DNA from 3 places in the Streptomyces sp. NPDC096323 genome. Region 3 is predicted to be linked to each of the others. Evidence: riboswitches for the same ligand, from Rfam matches in the RefSeq annotation. Region 3 holds a riboswitch; each other region holds the start of a gene.
The links. A riboswitch is a leader RNA that binds a small molecule or an ion and turns the genes downstream of it on or off. The one in region 3 is predicted to bind cyclic di-AMP.

Region 1: it holds a riboswitch for cyclic di-AMP, as region 3 does, so the genes downstream of both, ABTX18_RS33085 (LysM peptidoglycan-binding domain-containing protein) here and ABTX18_RS31030 (C40 family peptidase) in region 3, are expected to answer to the same signal.
Region 2: it holds a riboswitch for cyclic di-AMP, as region 3 does, so the genes downstream of both, ABTX18_RS30320 (M23 family metallopeptidase) here and ABTX18_RS31030 (C40 family peptidase) in region 3, are expected to answer to the same signal.

What each region holds. Positions count from the first base shown of each region.
Region 1 covers NZ_JBEOSI010000015.1:79,363-84,679, reverse strand. The annotation lists gene ABTX18_RS33095 (FecCD family ABC transporter permease) at 1-959, shown strand, start outside; gene ABTX18_RS33090 (ABC transporter ATP-binding protein) at 967-1,800, shown strand; cyclic di-AMP (ydaO/yuaA leader) riboswitch at 2,098-2,282, shown strand; gene ABTX18_RS33085 (LysM peptidoglycan-binding domain-containing protein) at 2,286-3,179, shown strand; gene ABTX18_RS33080 (FG-GAP repeat protein) at 3,375-4,868, shown strand; gene ABTX18_RS33075 (NAD(P)H-dependent amine dehydrogenase family protein) at 4,979-5,317, shown strand, end outside.
Region 2 covers NZ_JBEOSI010000012.1:147,803-153,119, forward strand. The annotation lists gene ABTX18_RS30305 (bifunctional acetate--CoA ligase family protein/GNAT family N-acetyltransferase) at 1-1,533, opposite strand, end outside; gene ABTX18_RS30310 (HPr family phosphocarrier protein) at 1,706-1,987, shown strand; gene ABTX18_RS30315 (GntR family transcriptional regulator) at 2,169-2,861, opposite strand; gene ABTX18_RS30320 (M23 family metallopeptidase) at 3,115-3,951, opposite strand; cyclic di-AMP (ydaO/yuaA leader) riboswitch at 3,965-4,132, opposite strand; gene ABTX18_RS30325 (M16 family metallopeptidase) at 4,361-5,317, opposite strand, start outside.
Region 3 covers NZ_JBEOSI010000013.1:53,784-59,100, reverse strand. The annotation lists gene ABTX18_RS31060 (8-amino-7-oxononanoate synthase) at 1-38, shown strand, start outside; gene ABTX18_RS31055 (DUF397 domain-containing protein) at 88-294, opposite strand; gene ABTX18_RS31050 (helix-turn-helix domain-containing protein) at 319-1,176, opposite strand; gene ABTX18_RS31045 (ATP-binding protein) at 1,385-1,828, shown strand; gene ABTX18_RS31040 (LysR family transcriptional regulator) at 1,868-2,785, opposite strand; gene ABTX18_RS31035 (LysE family translocator) at 2,859-3,506, shown strand; gene ABTX18_RS31030 (C40 family peptidase) at 3,540-4,013, opposite strand; cyclic di-AMP (ydaO/yuaA leader) riboswitch at 4,017-4,187, opposite strand; gene ABTX18_RS31025 (hypothetical protein) at 4,544-4,852, opposite strand; gene ABTX18_RS31020 (ATP-dependent Clp protease proteolytic subunit) at 4,860-5,317, opposite strand, start outside.

The DNA.
Region 1 (5,317 bases), on a different contig from region 3:
TGCTCCTCCCCCTGCTGGCTCTCCTCATCACCCTGGCGGTGATGGCGAGTTCGTCCGGAATGAGCCTGTCGCAGACCCTCTCCGGACTCCTCGGAACGGGCGACGCGGGCACCGTCATGATCGTGCGCGACTTCCGGCTGCCCCGCATCTTCACCGGTCTGCTGGTCGGCGCCGCACTCGGCATCGCGGGCTGCCTCACCCAGACCCTGGCCGGCAACCGGCTCGCCACACCGGACCTGGTCGGCGTCAACGAGGGCGCCACCGCCGCCGTGGTCGCGGCCGCCGCGGGGTCCGCCACCGGCATGGTCGGCAACTGGTGGCTCGGGCCGATCGGCGCCGTGGCCGCGGCCGTTCTGGTCGTCCTGTGCGCCGGAGGGGCGGGCAGCGCGGGCTACCGGCTGCTGGTCGCCGGGATCGGCGTCTCCACCTTCATCGGCGCGGTGAGCGACCTGATCATGTCGCGCGAGAACGACAACACGGCGGGCGGAGTGTTCCTCTGGGCCGTCGGCAGCCTCAACGGGCGTGACTGGGACGCCGGTGTACCGCTGGGGGGCGTACTGCTGTTCCTCGTCCCCCTCGCGCTGGCGGCCGGGCACCGCCTCCAACTGCTGCGCCTCGGCGACGAGGTGGCCGCCTCCCTCGGCGTCGACCTGGGCCGGGTACGTACCGTCGCGCTCGTCCTCGCCGTGCTGCTGGCCGGCACGGCGGTCGGTGTCGGCGGCCCCATCGCCTTCGTGGCCCTCGCGGCGCCCATCCTCGCCCAGCGGCTGACCGGCCCCACCCGTGTCCCGGTCACCGGCTCGGCGCTGACCGGAGCCGCGCTGATCGCCGCGGCCGACGCGATCGGACGCGTCGCCGCTCCGGTCGAGCTTCCCGTCGGGGTCGTCACCAGCGTCCTCGGCGGCCCCTTCCTCCTGTGGGTACTGCTGCGGCCCGACCCGGCCGCCGGAAAGGCGTGAGCCGCACATGACCGAGCATCCGACCGGCACGAAGGCGGGCCTCGAAGTATCCGGCCTGCACGCCGGATACCCGGGCCGTCCCGTCGTCGAGGACGTCTCCCTCTCCGTCCCCGCCGGACAGGTCGTCGCGATCGTCGGTCCCAACGGCTGCGGGAAGTCGACCCTGCTGCGGACCGTCGCCCGCCTCCACCGGCCCGCGTCCGGCACGGTCCTGATCGGCGGGACGGACATCTGGGAGACCGGCCGGCGCCGGGCCGCCCACCATGTCGCCCTGCTGCCGCAGTCGCCGCGGGCCCCCGAGGCGGTCACCGTGGCCGGCCTCGTGCGCTACGGCCGCAGCCCGCATCAGGGGCTGCTGCGCCAGTGGTCGCGCGAGGACGAGCAGGCGGTACGCGACGCGCTCGAGGCCACCGGCACGACAGCCCTGGCCGCCGAGCGCGTCGACCGGCTGTCCGGCGGCCAGCGCCAGCGCTGCTGGCTCGCGATGGTCCTGGCCCAGCAGACCCCGGTAGTCCTGCTCGACGAACCGACCAGCGCCCTCGACCTCGGGCACGCCGTCGAGGTCCTGGAACTCGTCCGCGAGGTCGCGGCTGCCGGCCGCACCGTCGTCATGGTCCAGCACGACCTCGCCGCCGCGGCCCGATACGCCGACCTGCTCGTCGCCATGAAGGGCGGCCGGGTCATCGCCCGGGGCGCCCCCCGCGAGACGGTCGACCAGGCCCTGGTGAAGGAGCTGTACGCGATCGATGCCGACGTGCTCGCCGCCCCGGGTGACGGATCACCCGTCGTGGTGCCCCGCAGCCGGGCCCACGCGGCCGTGCAACCGACACCGGCTGCGTAATGTCCTGATTGACCGTTTGCTCCGGAAGATCGGGAATGCCCAATGGGGGCCGTGTTTCCGCAGGTCATAGCTGCTGAGTAGCTGACAAATCGCCCCTTTCGGACACAGTGGCCAGCGTCACGTTTCCCGCCCCCGACGCAGAACCGGAAGCGCGGGTTCCCAGTCGCGCCAAGAAAGTTGGCCCGCTCCGGTGTGACCGGCGTCGCACATTTCCTTTGATTGATCTTGCGCGGCAATTGTGATCAGTAATTCCGGGCTTGTTATGCCCTGCCTTTCTCGCTTACGGTCACGGTCAATCCGGACGGAACGCCGAATCCTGCCGCCGTCCGGTAACCCGACCACTCACGTACGGCAGGAGCGGGGGACCCAGGTTTGCCGCCGTTCCGGAATCCGGAGCGGCTAGGGGTGAAGTCGCCATGTGCGGCCGGACATCTCCAGTCCGAACCCGACAGCTCACCTCGCAGGCGGCGGAGAGGAAAAGCGCCATGCCCATCAAGGGTCAGCACCGTCGTTCCAAGTCCACCTCCCTGGCCCGCGGTTTCATCGCCGTGAGCGCTGGTGGAGCCGTTCTCGCGCTCCCCCTGATCGCCGCCGGATCGGCCTCCGCCGCGCCGGCCACGTCGGTCGCCGCCGAAAAGGCCGTAGCCCCGACTTCCGTCGCCGGCAAGGAAATTGCCGTGCAGAAGGCGGAGTCCACCACCTATTCCGTGATCTCCGGCGATTCGCTTTCCAAGATCGCCCGCGGGCATTCCCTCAGCGGCGGCTGGGAGCGGCTGTACAAGGACAACCGCAGCGTGGTCGGCGGCAACCCGGACCTGATTCACCCCGGCCTGAAGCTGACCATTGGCGCCAAGTCCGCAGCCGCCGCCCCCAAGGCCGCGACCAAGAGCGAATTCAAGGCCGAGACCACGTCCGGCAGCGCCTCCCAGCCGTCGGCCGACCGTGCCGAGAGCGCCGACCGCGCCGACCGTTCCGAGCGGACGGCGGCGCCCGTCGCCGAGCAGACCGCCGCGACGACCCCGGCGGAGACCGCCCCCGCGCAGACCGCGACGGCGTACACCGACGACCTCGACGGCTGGATCAAGGAGTCCCTCGCCGTCATGGCCGAGCACGGCATCCCCGGCAGCTACGACGGCATCTACCGCAACGTCATCCGCGAGTCCTCGGGCAACCCGCAGATCGTCAACAACTGGGACTCGAACGCCGCCGCCGGCATCCCGTCCAAGGGCCTGCTCCAGGTCATCCAGCCCACGTTCGACGCGTACCACGTGCCCGGCACCTCGCTGGACATCCTGGACCCGGTCGCCAACATCACCGCCGCGTGCAACTACGCCGCCGACAAGTACGGCTCGATCGACAACGTCTTCGGGGCCTACTGATCCCACCGCGGTCCCGCCTCACGCGGAGCCGTAGAGCAGGGGTGGAAGGGAGCTGAACGGCTCCCTTCCACCCCTTTTGCCATGCCGTACAACCTTTGTGCCACGGTGCCGGTCAAACAGGGCGCCAGGAGGGTAACGGGCTCTTCCCGGCGTCCCCTCCTCTCGCCCGGTCGCCTTTGATCCGAGGAGCCGCTCGTGCGCACCTACCGTTCGGCCGCCGTCGCCGCGGCCTCGTTCCTCCTGATCGCGGGGGCAGCCATCGCCGCGCCCTCCGCCTACGCCGGCACCCCCGGCGGAACGCACGCGAACGACCGCAACACCGATTTCAACGGCGACGGTTACGAGGACGTGCTCACCGGCGCCCCCGGCGGAACCGTCGGCGGCAAGAAAGGCGCGGGCTACGTGACCGTGCAGTACGGCGGGCCGGCGGGCATCGGCACCAGCCGGGGCGCCGTGCTCAGCCAGAACACCACCGGGGTGCCGGGCGCCGCCGAGGCGGGCGACGGCTTCGGCCGCGCCCTGGCCTCCGGCGACCTCGACGGGGACGGGTACGACGACGCGGTCGTCGGCATCCCGGGCGAGAACCTCGAACCGGTGACCGACGCGGGCGGGGTCGTCGTCCTGTGGGGCTCGGCGAAGGGGCTCTCCGGCGCGGTCAGCGACTGGCTGCAGGCGGAGGAGCCCGTCGCCGGCGCCAGGTTCGGCGGCGCGCTCGCCGCGGCGCACTTCAGCCCCGACATCCCCGGCGACCAGCTGGCCGTGACCGACCGCACCGACCTCAGCCTCTACCAGTACGACGCGGCGGCCCGGCGGAAGGCCGCGTCGCCGGCGCCCGACTCGCGCAGCAGCCTCATCCCCGGCACTCCGGGGCGGGAGATCGTGCCCCGGGCGATGACGACCGGCGACTACGACGGCAACGGTCTCGCCGACCTCGTCATCTCCGGCGTCACCATCGGCGAGGAACCGGGACACGGCTGGTCCGCGGTCTTCCTCGGCGAGGTCCAGGGACTCCGCTACGACCACGACCTGCGCGGCGGCCCCGCCGTCGCCTCCGGCGACATCAACAAGGACGGTTACGACGACCTCGTCACCGGGGAGCCCAGCAGCCCCGACGACGGCGGCGAGTCGACGACCGGCGGTGTCGTCGGTGTCTACTACGGCAGCCAGGGAGACGGACCCGTCGGCGCCGAAGGTTCCGGCACCCCGCCCGTGTGGTGGACGCAGGACACTGCGGGCGTCCCCGGAACGGCGGAGGCCGGCGACGGATGGGGCGCCGACCTCTCCGTCGCGGACACCAACGGGGACGGATTCGCGGACGTGGCAGTCGGCGCCCCCGGCGAGGACATCGGCACGGTCGCCGACGCGGGAGCCGTATGGGTCCTGCGGGGTGCGGCCGACGGGCTCACCGCCAACCGCGCCGCGTCCTGGGACCAGAACTCGGTGAACGTGCCGGGCGTGCCCGAGAAGGGTGACCGCTGGGGCGGCCAGGTGCGGCTGACCGATCCCAACAAGGACGGGCGTTTCGGTCTGCTGTCCGCCGCGCCCGGTGAGGACGCCGGCGACGGTGTGGTCTGGGTGTTCTCGGCCGGCTCGGGCGGTGTGACGGCCGCCGGCTCGTGGACCTTCAACGCCGCACCCTTCGGCGGGGCGAAGGCGGGCGCCGGATACGGAACCGCCATCGACGAGTAAGGGCGTCGGCAGAACGGGCCGGGGCGGCCGCGGGACCCGCCCCGGCCCGCTCCGAACCCGGTGCGCGATGGCACTATGAACCTTTCCTCCCGCGCGCTACCCTCCGCCGCATGATTTCCACGGTGGTCTGGGGTACCGGCAATGTCGGCCGCGCGGCCATCCGCGCGGTCGAAGCCCATCCGGCCCTGAAACTCGCGCACGTACTCGTCCACGACCCCGCCAAGGCGGGCCGCGACGCGGGCGCTCTCGCCGGTCTGGACCGCGATCTGGGCGTCGCGGCGACCGACGACATCGACGCGGTGCTGGCCACCGCCCCCCGTGCGGTCGTGTACGCGGCCTCCGGAGACATTCGCCCCGACGAGGCACTGGCCGACATCACCAGGGCGGTGGCCGGCGGCGCCGTCGTCGTCACCCCGGCGCTGTACGCGCTCTACGACCAGCGGGGCGCC
Region 2 (5,317 bases), on a different contig from region 3:
GACGCGCCCGCCCGCGGGAAGCGGCTGGTCGGCCAGGAGCAGTCCCGCGTCGACCATCTCCGTCACCGTGTCGACGCGGATCACGCCCGCCTGCCGCATCAGCGCGGACACCGTCGCGTCGGGGATCCGGCTGACGGGGACCGCGTGACCGGGGGGTGTGGAGCCGCTGTGCCGGGCACCCTTCACCACGACCACCGGCTTCACGGCCGCGGTCCGCCGGGCGAGCCGGGTGAACTTGCGGGGGTTGCCGAGCGACTCCAGGTACAGCAGGGCGACGTCGGTGTCCGGGTCCTCGAACCAGTACTGCAGGAAGTCGTTGCCGGAGATGTCGGCGCGGTTGCCGGCCGAGATGAAGGTGGAGAGCCCCGCGCCTCGCCGGTAGAGCCCGGAGAGCAGGGCGATGCCGATCGCGCCGGACTGGGTGAACAGGCCGATGCGCCCGGGGGCGGGCCGCTCGGGCGCGAGGGAGGCGTTGAGCCGGACCGCCTCGGAGTTGTTGATGATGCCGAAGGCGTTCGGGCCGATGATCCGCATGCCGTACGCGCGCGCCTGGCGCACCAGTTCGCGCTGGCGCTCGCGGCCCTCGGCGCCCCACTCGGCGTACCCGGCGGACAGGACGACGAGTCCCTGGACGCCGTGTTCTCCGCAGTCCGCGACGGCCTCGGGCACCCGCTCCGCCGGGACGGCGACGACGGCGAGGTCGACGGATTCACCGATCTCGCCGAGGGAGCGATGGGCGGGCACGCCGTCGATCGTGGCCTGGTCGGCGGCGAAGGCGCGGTTCACGGCATAGGCGCGGCCGGTGAAGCCGGCGCCCAGGAGGTTGCGCAGGACGGTGCGGCCGACGCCGCCGGGGGTGCGGCCCGCGCCGATGACGGCGACGGAGCCCGGGGCGAGCAGCCGCTGCACGGAGCGGGCCTCGGCGCGCTGTTCCCGGGCGCGCTGGACGGCCAGCGACTCGGCGGTCGGTTCGAGGTCCAGGGTGAGGTGGACGGCGCCGTCCTCGAAGCTGCGCTGCTGGGTGTAACCGGCGTCCCGGAACACCTTGATCATCTTGTTGTTGGCGGGCAGCACCTCGGCCGCGAAGCGGCGGATGCCGCGCTCGCGGGCGACGGCCGCGATGTGCTCGAGCAGGGTCGAGGCCACGCCCCGGCCCTGGTGCGCGTCCTGGACGAGGAAGGCGACCTCGGCCTCGTCGGCCGGGGCCGTGGCGGGCCTGCCCTGCGCGTTGATCCGGTCGTAGCGGACGGTGGCGATGAACTCGCCGCCCACCGTGACGGCCAGCCCCACCCGGTCGACGTAGTCGTGATGGGTGAAGCGGTGGACGTCCTTGGCGGAGAGCCGGGGGTAGGGGGCGAAGAAGCGGTAGTACTTCGACTCGTCGGAGACCTGCTCGTAGAAGCTGACCAGCCGTTCGGCATCGTCCGTGGTGATGGGCCTGATGCGCGCGGTGCCGCCGTCGCGGAGCACCACGTCCGCCTCCCAGTGATCGGGGTAGGCGTGATGCGGACTCTGCTCCGGAGAGGGCTGCATGGCCAAAGCGTACGGCTCCGCCAGCGGTCGCGTGGGTGCCGGGGCGGGGGCAGTGTGAGGGTTGCCGGGCGACGGTGCGGCGTGGTGGGAAGGGGGCGGCGGGTCGGCCGGAGCATCGCGCACTGCATGAGAGACTGGTCTAGACAACCATTGATTCGTGAAGGGCAGAACCATGGCTGAGCGCCGCGTCAACGTCGGTTGGGCCGAGGGCCTGCACGCCCGCCCCGCTTCCATCTTCGTCCGTGCCGCCACGGCTTCCGGCGTCCCCGTCACCATCGCCAAGGCCGACGGCAACCCGGTGAACGCGGCCTCCATGCTCGCCGTGCTCGGTCTCGGCGCGCAGGGCGGCGAGGAGATCGTGCTCGCCTCCGACGCGGACAACGCCGAAGCCGCCCTGGACCGCCTGTCCAAGCTGGTCGCCGAGGGGCTCGACGAGCTTCCGGAGACCGTCTGATCCCGTCGGGTCACGCACTGCGGGAATTCCCGCGCGAGAGCCGCGGCACCCTTGACGGGGAGCCGCGGCTTTTTCGTACGGACACATGCGCTCGCGTCACCGCACGGCTCCGCCATCAATGAATTCGGGCAGCGAAAAGAAAGCCCTGCGGAATGCCTATTCTTTGTATACGGCGCAATTGTTAATGCCGGCCGCTCGGGGTGTTTACGACATGTTGCGAAGTCCTCACCCGGGCGGCGTCCGGCCGGCCGGGGCGGCGCAGCCGGTACGCGGCGGTGGCCCGCTCGGCGTGCTGGGCGGTCAGCGCCCTCGCCCTCTCCGCGTCGCCGCGCGCCACGGCGTCCACGATCGCTCCATGCTCGGCCCAGGAATCGGCCGGACGGGCCGGCTGCTCGATCGTGTACATCCAGGCGGTCTTGTGCCGGAGCTGGGTGAGCAGCGCGATCAGACCGGGACTGCCGGAGGCCTGCGCGAGGGTTTCGTGGAACCAGCCACCCAGGGAGCGCAGGTCCTCGCCCTCGCCCCGGCGGGCGCGCTCCTGACCGAGCCTCACCAGGCCGCGCAACACCTTGAGGTGCGCGTCCGTGCGGCGGTGGGCGGCGCGGGCCGCGCCGAGCGGCTCCAGCAGCGTCCGGACCTCCAGGAGGTCGGCGGCCTCCTGCTCGGTGGGCTCGGCGACGCAGGCTCCGGCGTGCCTGCGGGTGACCACGAATCCCTCGGATTCCAGGGTGCGCAGCGCCTCCCGTACCGGGACGCGGGAGACCCCGTACCGGCGTGCGAGCACCTCCTCGGTGAGTCGGCTGCCGCGTTCGTAGACACCCTGGACGATGTCCTCACGGATTGCCGTGCATACCGAATGCGCCGGAATGCGCATGTCCGAACCTCCGCCTTAATCCCCGCGAAACGCGGCCGATCGACGCCTGCCCTGCGACTCTATTGCAATGCGGTCGCATTTCCGACGGCGGGTGGAAATTCATGAATATCTTTTGGTCTCCGGCCACCCGGGCACACCGGTGCGTGCAGCCCTCCGGTACGCGGAGACGGCGAAGACCCCGGCGTGATGCCGGGGTCTTCGAGTCTTCGGAACGGCTGTCCGGGGATCGGCTGTTCCGGGTGGGTCAGGAGGGTCAGACGAAGACGCCGTGGGCGCGCAGGTAGGCGACCGGGTCCATGTCGGAGCCGTACGAGGGTGTGGTGCGGGCCTCGAAGTGGAGGTGCGGGCCGGTCGAGTTGCCGGTGGAGCCGGAGAGGCCGATCTGCTGTCCGGCGCCGACGCTCTGGCCGACGGACACGCCGATCGACGAGAGGTGGCCGTACTGGGTGTACGTGCCGTCCGTCATCCGCAGCACGATGTTGTTGCCGTATGCCCCGCCCCAGCCGGCCTCGACGACCGTGCCCGAGCCGACGGCGACGACGGAGCTCCCGGACGCGGCGTGGAAGTCGATGCCGGAGTGGCTTCCGGAGGACCAGAGCGAGCCGCTGGACTTGTAGCCGGTGGTCACGTACGAACCGGCGACGGGAAGCTGGAAGGCGCCGAGCCGGGCGCGTTCGGCGGAGCGCGCGGCGCGGGCGGCGCGCTCACGGGCCTCCTCGGCGCGGGCGACGGCCTTCGCCCTCGCGGCGGCCTTCGCGGCGGCCTTGGCTTTGGCGTCGGCCTTCGCCTTCGCGGCGGCCTTCGCCTTCTTGGCCTCGGCCTCGGCCTTCTTCTCGGCGACGTCGGCCTGGTGCTGCTGCGCGTCCGCCTGCGCCTCGATCCGGTCGGCGAGCACGTTCTCGATGGCGATGACCTGGGTGAGGCCGGTCTCGCCGGCGGCGGGGGTCTCGGTGTCCGCGGCGAGGGCCGGCGAGGCAAGTCCGCCGATGACGCCGGTGGTGGCCAGGGTCGCGATGCCGATGGCCTTCGCGCCGCTGCGCGTCAGACGGCCCGGGGCACGGTGCTTCCCGGAGGCACGGGTGAACGCCATGAAGTGGCTGGTCCTTTCCTTCCTTCTCGCCTACCGGGTTAGCTGACGGGTTCGGAGCAGGAAGGTCTCCTACGGATCCACCCGCCTCGTACGAGGCGCGGGCATCCGATTCACCCCAGGGACTGCGTGGGTCCCCGGCTCCCCGGGCTCGCGCCTGACGGGGACTCGGCGATGACTGCCCGGTACGTCGCGGATGCGGCATACGAGTGACGGACAGCGGAGCCGACGCTAGGCGGGGGCGCTTGCCCGCACCAAACGGACAGGCCGTTTTGTCGTGTATCCCACAGGGCAGACAGGCAACCTCTCCCGCAAAGCGGGCAAAAGGGAAGACCCCGACGGAGTCCGCTCCGTCGGGGTCTTCCTTTTGCCCCGGTATCAGGGGAAGTGGCCGCGGCCGTCAGTTCAGCCGTCAGCCGGTAACGACCGACACCTCACCGATGCCGAGGGCCCTGACGGGCTCCGCGATCTGCGAGGCGTCGCCGACCAGGACCGTGACCAGCCGGTCGCCCGGGAAGGCGTTGACCACGGCCGCGGTCGCCTCGACCGTGCCGGTCTCCGCGAGGCGCGCGTACAGCTGTGCCTGGTAGTCGTCCGGGAGGTGCTGCTCGACCTGGTCGGCGAGGGTGCCCGCGACGGAGGCAGCCGTCTCGAACTTCAGCGGGGCGACGCCGACGAGGTTCTGCACGGCCGTCTCGCGTTCGGCGTCCGTCAGCCCTTCGGCGGCCAGGGTCCGCAGGACCTTCCACAGGTCCTCCAGGGCCGGGCCGGTGGACTCCGTGTCCACGGAACCGCTGATGGCGAGCATCGCGGCACCCGTCGCCCCGGACGCGGAGCCCGGGGCCGAGGAGCGCAGGACCTGGGCGAAGGCCCGTACGCCGTAGGTGTAGCCCTTCTCCTCGCGCAGCACCCGGTCGAGCCGGGAGGTGAGCGTGCCGCCCAGGCAGTACGTGCCGAGCACCTGGGCCGGCCAGACGCTGTCGTGCCGGTCCGCGCCGATCCGGCCGATCAGCAGCTGCGTCTGCACAGCGCCGGGGCGGTCCACGATCACCACGCGGCCCGTGTCGTCGGCGGTGATCGGCGGGACGGGCCAGGGCTCGGCGGTGTTGCCCGACCAGTCCCCGAGGGTGTCGGCGAGCAGCGCGTCCAGGTCGATGCCCGTGAGGTCCCCGACGACCACGGCGGTCGCGGTCGACGGACGGACGTGCGCGTCGTAGAAGGCGCGCACGGCCGCGGAGTCGATCCGGGCCACGGTCTCCTCGGTGCCCTGGCGGGGGCGCGACATACGGGCCGTAGCCGGGAAGAGTTCCTTGGAGAGCTGCTTGGCGGCACGGCGGGCCGGGTTGGCCTGCTCGTGCGGGATCTCGTC
Region 3 (5,317 bases):
CGGTGGGGATCGTACGGCGGACCGCGCCGGCCGGCTGACCCGCCGGGGAACCGCCATGCCGGAACGCCGGAACGCCGGGCCGTCGGCTCAGCGGACCGAACCGCCGTTCAGGGCGGTGACGAAGGACGTCCAGGCCGCGCCGGAGAACTGCAGAGGCGGCCTGGATACGTCCTTGGAGTCACGCACGGCCAGTCTCCGGCCGCCGAAGCGCGCGGTCTCCACGCAGTTGTTCATTCCCGTGCTGCGGCTGCTGCGCCGCCAACGTAACGCGTGCTGTGCGAGGCCATCCGGCATGACGCCCCCCTCGGGCAGTCAGGGTCACCGACCGTCGCTCATTGCGGCGATCAGGTCCAACGAGTGCTCCGGCGACAGCGCGTGTGCCTGCAAGGTGCGGAAGGCCGAGCTGTACGCCTCAAGGTCTTCTTTCCGCTCCAGGTAGAGGCTACTCGTCAAATGGTCGAGAACGACCACATCCAGATCAGAGGTGTTCGGAAAGGAAAAGATAACGAAAGGTCCGGTGAGGCCCACATAGCCGCCCACCGAGAAGGGCAGCAATTGGAAGCACACGTGCGGGAGTTGGGCCACCCGGCTGAGGTGCCGCAACTGCTCCCGCATCACCCGGCGGCCGCCGACCCCGCGTCGCAGTACCGCCTCGTCCACCACCGCGCTCAGCCTCAGCGGAGGGTCGCTCCGCAGGACTCCCTGCCGCGCCAGCCGCACTTCCACCAGCGAGTCCAGCTGTCCGACGGGCAGTCCGTCGAGTGAGGCCCGGGTCACCGCGCGGGCGTAGTCGGCGGTCTGCAGGAGACCCGGCACCACCGACGTCTCCAGGGTGCGGGCGGTGCGCGCCTGTGACTCCAGGCTGATGAAGTCGCGGTACTGCGGCGGGATGAGACCGCGGTACGCGTGCCACCACCCCGCGCCCCCACCGCCCGCCGAACCCGCGAGCGCCTCCAGGACCTCGCGCAGCGTCGGGTCGTCCGTGCCGTACACGTCGAGCAGCCGGGCCACATCGCGGGGCCGGACTCCGCTCACGCCGGTCTCGATCCGGCTGACCTTCGACTGGTGCCAGCCGAGCAGACGAGCCGCGTCCCGGCTCGTGAGTCCCGACGCGTGACGCAGACTCCGCAGCTCCTCCCCGAGCTTGCGGCGTCGCACCGCGGGGCCGTGCCGCATGGGGCGCCTCCCTCCCACTCCCGCCGAGCGGACAGTGTGCCGCCCTTACGGGGCATCCGGGGCAGAGTTCACCGCTTTGAGCGACAGATATATGCATATCTTGGTGGATCGTCGTTACAGAAGGCAGCATCAGTGGCAATCTGGCGCGAAGCACAACCCGGACCATCGATCGCGGGGTCGCTTCCGGGTGGGAAAGGGACGGCTCGCCATGGCAGACCATCAAGAAGCAAGCGTCACTCTGCCGAGCGAGCCGGTCTCGGTCTCCGCGGCCCGGAGGTATGTGGCACAGGTACTGGCCGAATGGGGACTGCCCGCGGGTACGGACACGGGCGAGACCGTCCGGCTCATCGTCTCGGAGCTCGCGACCAACGCGGTCCAGCACACCTTCGGACAGTCGCCCACCTTCACCGTGGATCTCCGCCTGGAGCGTGAGGAGCAACTGCGCCTCGGAGTGACGGACAGTCACCCCCGTCGGCCCCAGCGGCTCCCGGCGGCCGTGCAGCAGGACAACGGCCGCGGCATGGTGATCATCCGCTCGCTGGCCAAGGAGTACGGGGGCCGGCTGACCGTCACCCCCACCCCGGACGGCGGAAAGACCGTCTGGATCGCGCTGCCCTGGCACGTGCCCGTATCCGTACCCGTCGAGCACTGACGCGCCTCCGCCCCTGCCCGGCGAGCGCCGCACTCGCCGTCACTGTGACGCCGCGGCCCGCCCGAATCCGCTGCGCAGCAGAGCCCGCAAGGTCGCCGCCGCGGCGCTCGTACGGTCTCCGCGGTGCACCACCGAGATCGTCCGGCGGAACGAGGCCGGATCCAGCCGGCGGACGGACAGCGGCGTCGGCGACATCGCGGCCACCATCTCGGGAACCACCGCCATTCCGATGCCCGCACTCACCAGAGCGCACACCAGCGCATAGCCGGGGGACTCGCAGACCACCGCGGGCAGCGCCCCCGCCTCGGCGAGTGCGCTCTCCACCCCGCGACGCGGCGGATGCGTGGGCGCGCTGCTGATCAGGGGCCGGCCCGCGAGCTCCGTCACCGGGAGCCGCCCGCTGCCGTCGGCCAGAACCTGCCCGGCGGCCGTGATCAGCACGAGTTCCTCGACCAAAAGCGGCTCGGAGACGACACCCGGGGGCGGCGGCGACGCGGGGGCGGGCTCATAGGCGTGGCTCAGGGCCAGATCCACCTCGCCGGCCGCGACCGCGGCCACCCCGCCCGGCGGCTCGTAGTCGGTGACGACCAGTTCGACGTCCGGGTGCGCCCGGCGGAACGCGCTCAACACCGGGGGCAGCAGATGGATGCCTGCGGTGGTGAAGGTGCCGACCCTCAGGCGTCCGCCGGAGAGTCCGGCCAGGCCCGCCAGTTCGTGGCGGGCCTGCTCCATCTCGTCGAGGACCCGCCGTGCGCGCCCCGCGAGAAGTTCGCCCGCCGCTGTCAACCGGGCGCCCCGGTGATGCCGTACCAGCAGCGGCGCCCCCGCCTCCCGCTCCAGTTTGGCGAGCTGCTGGGAGAGCGCCGGGGCGGTGTAGCCCAGGCGGACGGCGGCCCTGGTGATCGAACCGGCCTCGGCGACCGCCACCAGCGCCGCCAGCCGTGTGGGGTCGTACATTAAGCGTTCCTTTTGGCAGGCCCTAGAGATTGCAAGTACATGCTAAAGGCTCTCCAGGTCCAGAGTGGAGCCCATGGACACCCAACTGACCGCCTTCGTCGGAGTCGCCGCTGCCATGGTCGCCCTGCCGGGCGCGGACTTCACCGTCGTCGTACGCAACGCCCTCGCCTCGCGCGCGGCGGGGGTGGCGACGGCCCTCGGGGTCGCCGGGGGTCTTCTCGTCCACACCGCGCTCGCCGTGGCGGGCCTGGCCGCCGTGCTCGTGGCGGTGCCCGCGCTGTTCCGCACCGTCCAGGTCCTGGGCGGTGCGTACGTGCTCTACCTGGGCCTCAGCGCCCTGTACGCGGCCCGGCGGCGCGGCGCGCAGGGGGCGGAGGCCGGGCAGGACAACGGGCACGATGAGCGGGCCGCGAGGGGAACCGGGCGCGCACTGCGCCAGGGGTTCCTGACCAACGCGCTGAACCCCAAGGCGCCCGTACTCTTCCTCAGCCTGCTGCCGCAGTTCGTCCCGGCCGGGGCCGCCCCCCTGCCCAGGACGCTGCTCCTCGCCGCGATCGTCGTGCTGATGGCGCTGATCTGGTTCCCGGCCGTGGCGCTCCTGGTGGACCGCCTCGGCCGGTGGCTGCGCCGGCCGCGTACCGCCCGGGCGATCGAGGGCGGCAGCGGCGCGGCACTCACCGCACTGGGACTCGTCCTGGTGACGGGCCCGCTGCTGCACTGACGCGGGCGCGCGCTCGGGTACGGGGGAGTGGCTTCAACGGACCCGTCCGTAGGAGACGCTCCTCGTCCAGATCTTCTCCAGGCGGACCACGGCCCCGGTCTTGGGCGAGTGCCAGATCTTGCCGCTGCCCGCGTAGATGCCCACGTGGTAGATGCTGCGGCCGGAACGGAAGAAGACCAGATCGCCGCGCTGTCGTTGGGAGGGCGAGATGTGGCGGGTCTTGTTGTACTGCTGCTGGGCCGTGCGCGGGAGTTTCTTGCCCGCCTTCTTGAACGAGTACAGCGTCAGCCCGGAACAGTCGAAGCGGCTCGGTCCGGTGGCGCCCCACCGGTAGGGCGCCCCCTTCTTCGACGCGGCGATGTTGAGCGCCTTCATCGAATGCGTCGCGGCCTGGGCGTCGGTCGCGGCGCCGGGAACGAACAGCGTGCCGCCGACGGCGGCGAGAGTCATGGCCGAGGCCGTAGTGGCCCGGGCAAGCAGAGACGGGACATGAACCTGCGCAGTCATGCGCAACCCTTCGTCAGCCGCCTGTGAAGGATGACCTGTCGGGTTCGGGCCGGCGAAGTGGCCCGGCCGCATACGCGGCTTCACCCCGAGGGTCGGCCGGAAATCCGGTCGGCCCGTTGTGCTGGGTCCTCCACTCCTGCCGATCCACTCCTGTCGACCAGGCATCCGGACGGCGGCAGGACTCGGCGTCCGCCCGGACCGCCCCGCCGCGGTGGCGGGGGCTTGTCGTCCCAGGGATCTTGACTCACCGCGTGCCGGATTTCCGAGGTGAAACGGCGATATGTGACCCTCGTCACGAATGACCTGTTCGGGTGGCGAGATGCCCTCCGGGGCGCTGTCGCCATGCGTCGACCGATGCCGTACCAGCGACGTAACGGCAGATCTCACCCACGGTCCGGCTCGAAAGCGCAAATCGAGCTGTCCCTCGTGCGAAGTAGCGCCTACGCCGAACGAGGGAGAGAATTCGGTCGCCGCGTCGGGCGTGTCGGCCGACGGGCTGATCAACGTCGGGCGTGCCGCCGACAGACCGGTCAACTCGGCGGGTCGGGCGGCAGGGCGACCCGCCGCGAGCGCCGCTCGCCGTCGAGAACACGCAGCGCCCTGGTCAATGTGGCCGCGTGGATCCGGGATTCGCCCCGCTCGTGCATCAGTGCGAGCGCGTCCCGCAGGGCGGCCGCGTGCGAGGCCAGCGCCTGGGCGGCGCGCAGGGCGCTGTACGTGTCGCATCCGTGGGCCGGATTGATCCGGCCCACCTGGTCGAGGACTTGCAGATAGCGGTCGATGAACTCGCCCTCCGCGCGGGTCAGGGCGGGCAGTGGCGCGAACTCCGGTGGCTCCATCGCGGATTCACCGCGCCGGGTGCGGCGGGACGGACAGTCCGCGGTTCTGCACGATGTGGTCGATCAACCCGTAGTCCTTGGCGTCCTCGGCGTCGAGGATGAGATCGCGCTCGGTGTCCGCGGTGATCTGCGCGGCGGTGCGGCCGGTGTGACGGACCAGCATGCCGGTCAGCGTCTCGCGCATCCGGTCCAGTTCCCGGGCCTCGATCTCCAGGTCGGACGGCTGCCCCTGTACGGGCTCGGCGAGTTCGGGCTGCTGCACGACTACGCGGGCGCCCGGCAGGGCGTGCCGTCGGCCGGGCGCGCCGGCTGCCAGGAGCACGGCCGCGCCGGCGCCTGCCTGGCCGAGGCAGAAGGTCTCCACCTCGCAGGTGAGGTACGCCATCGTGTCGTAGATGGCCGTCATGGCCCCGAACGACCCACCCGGGGAGTTGATGTAGAGCTGGATCGGCCGGTCGGGCGCGT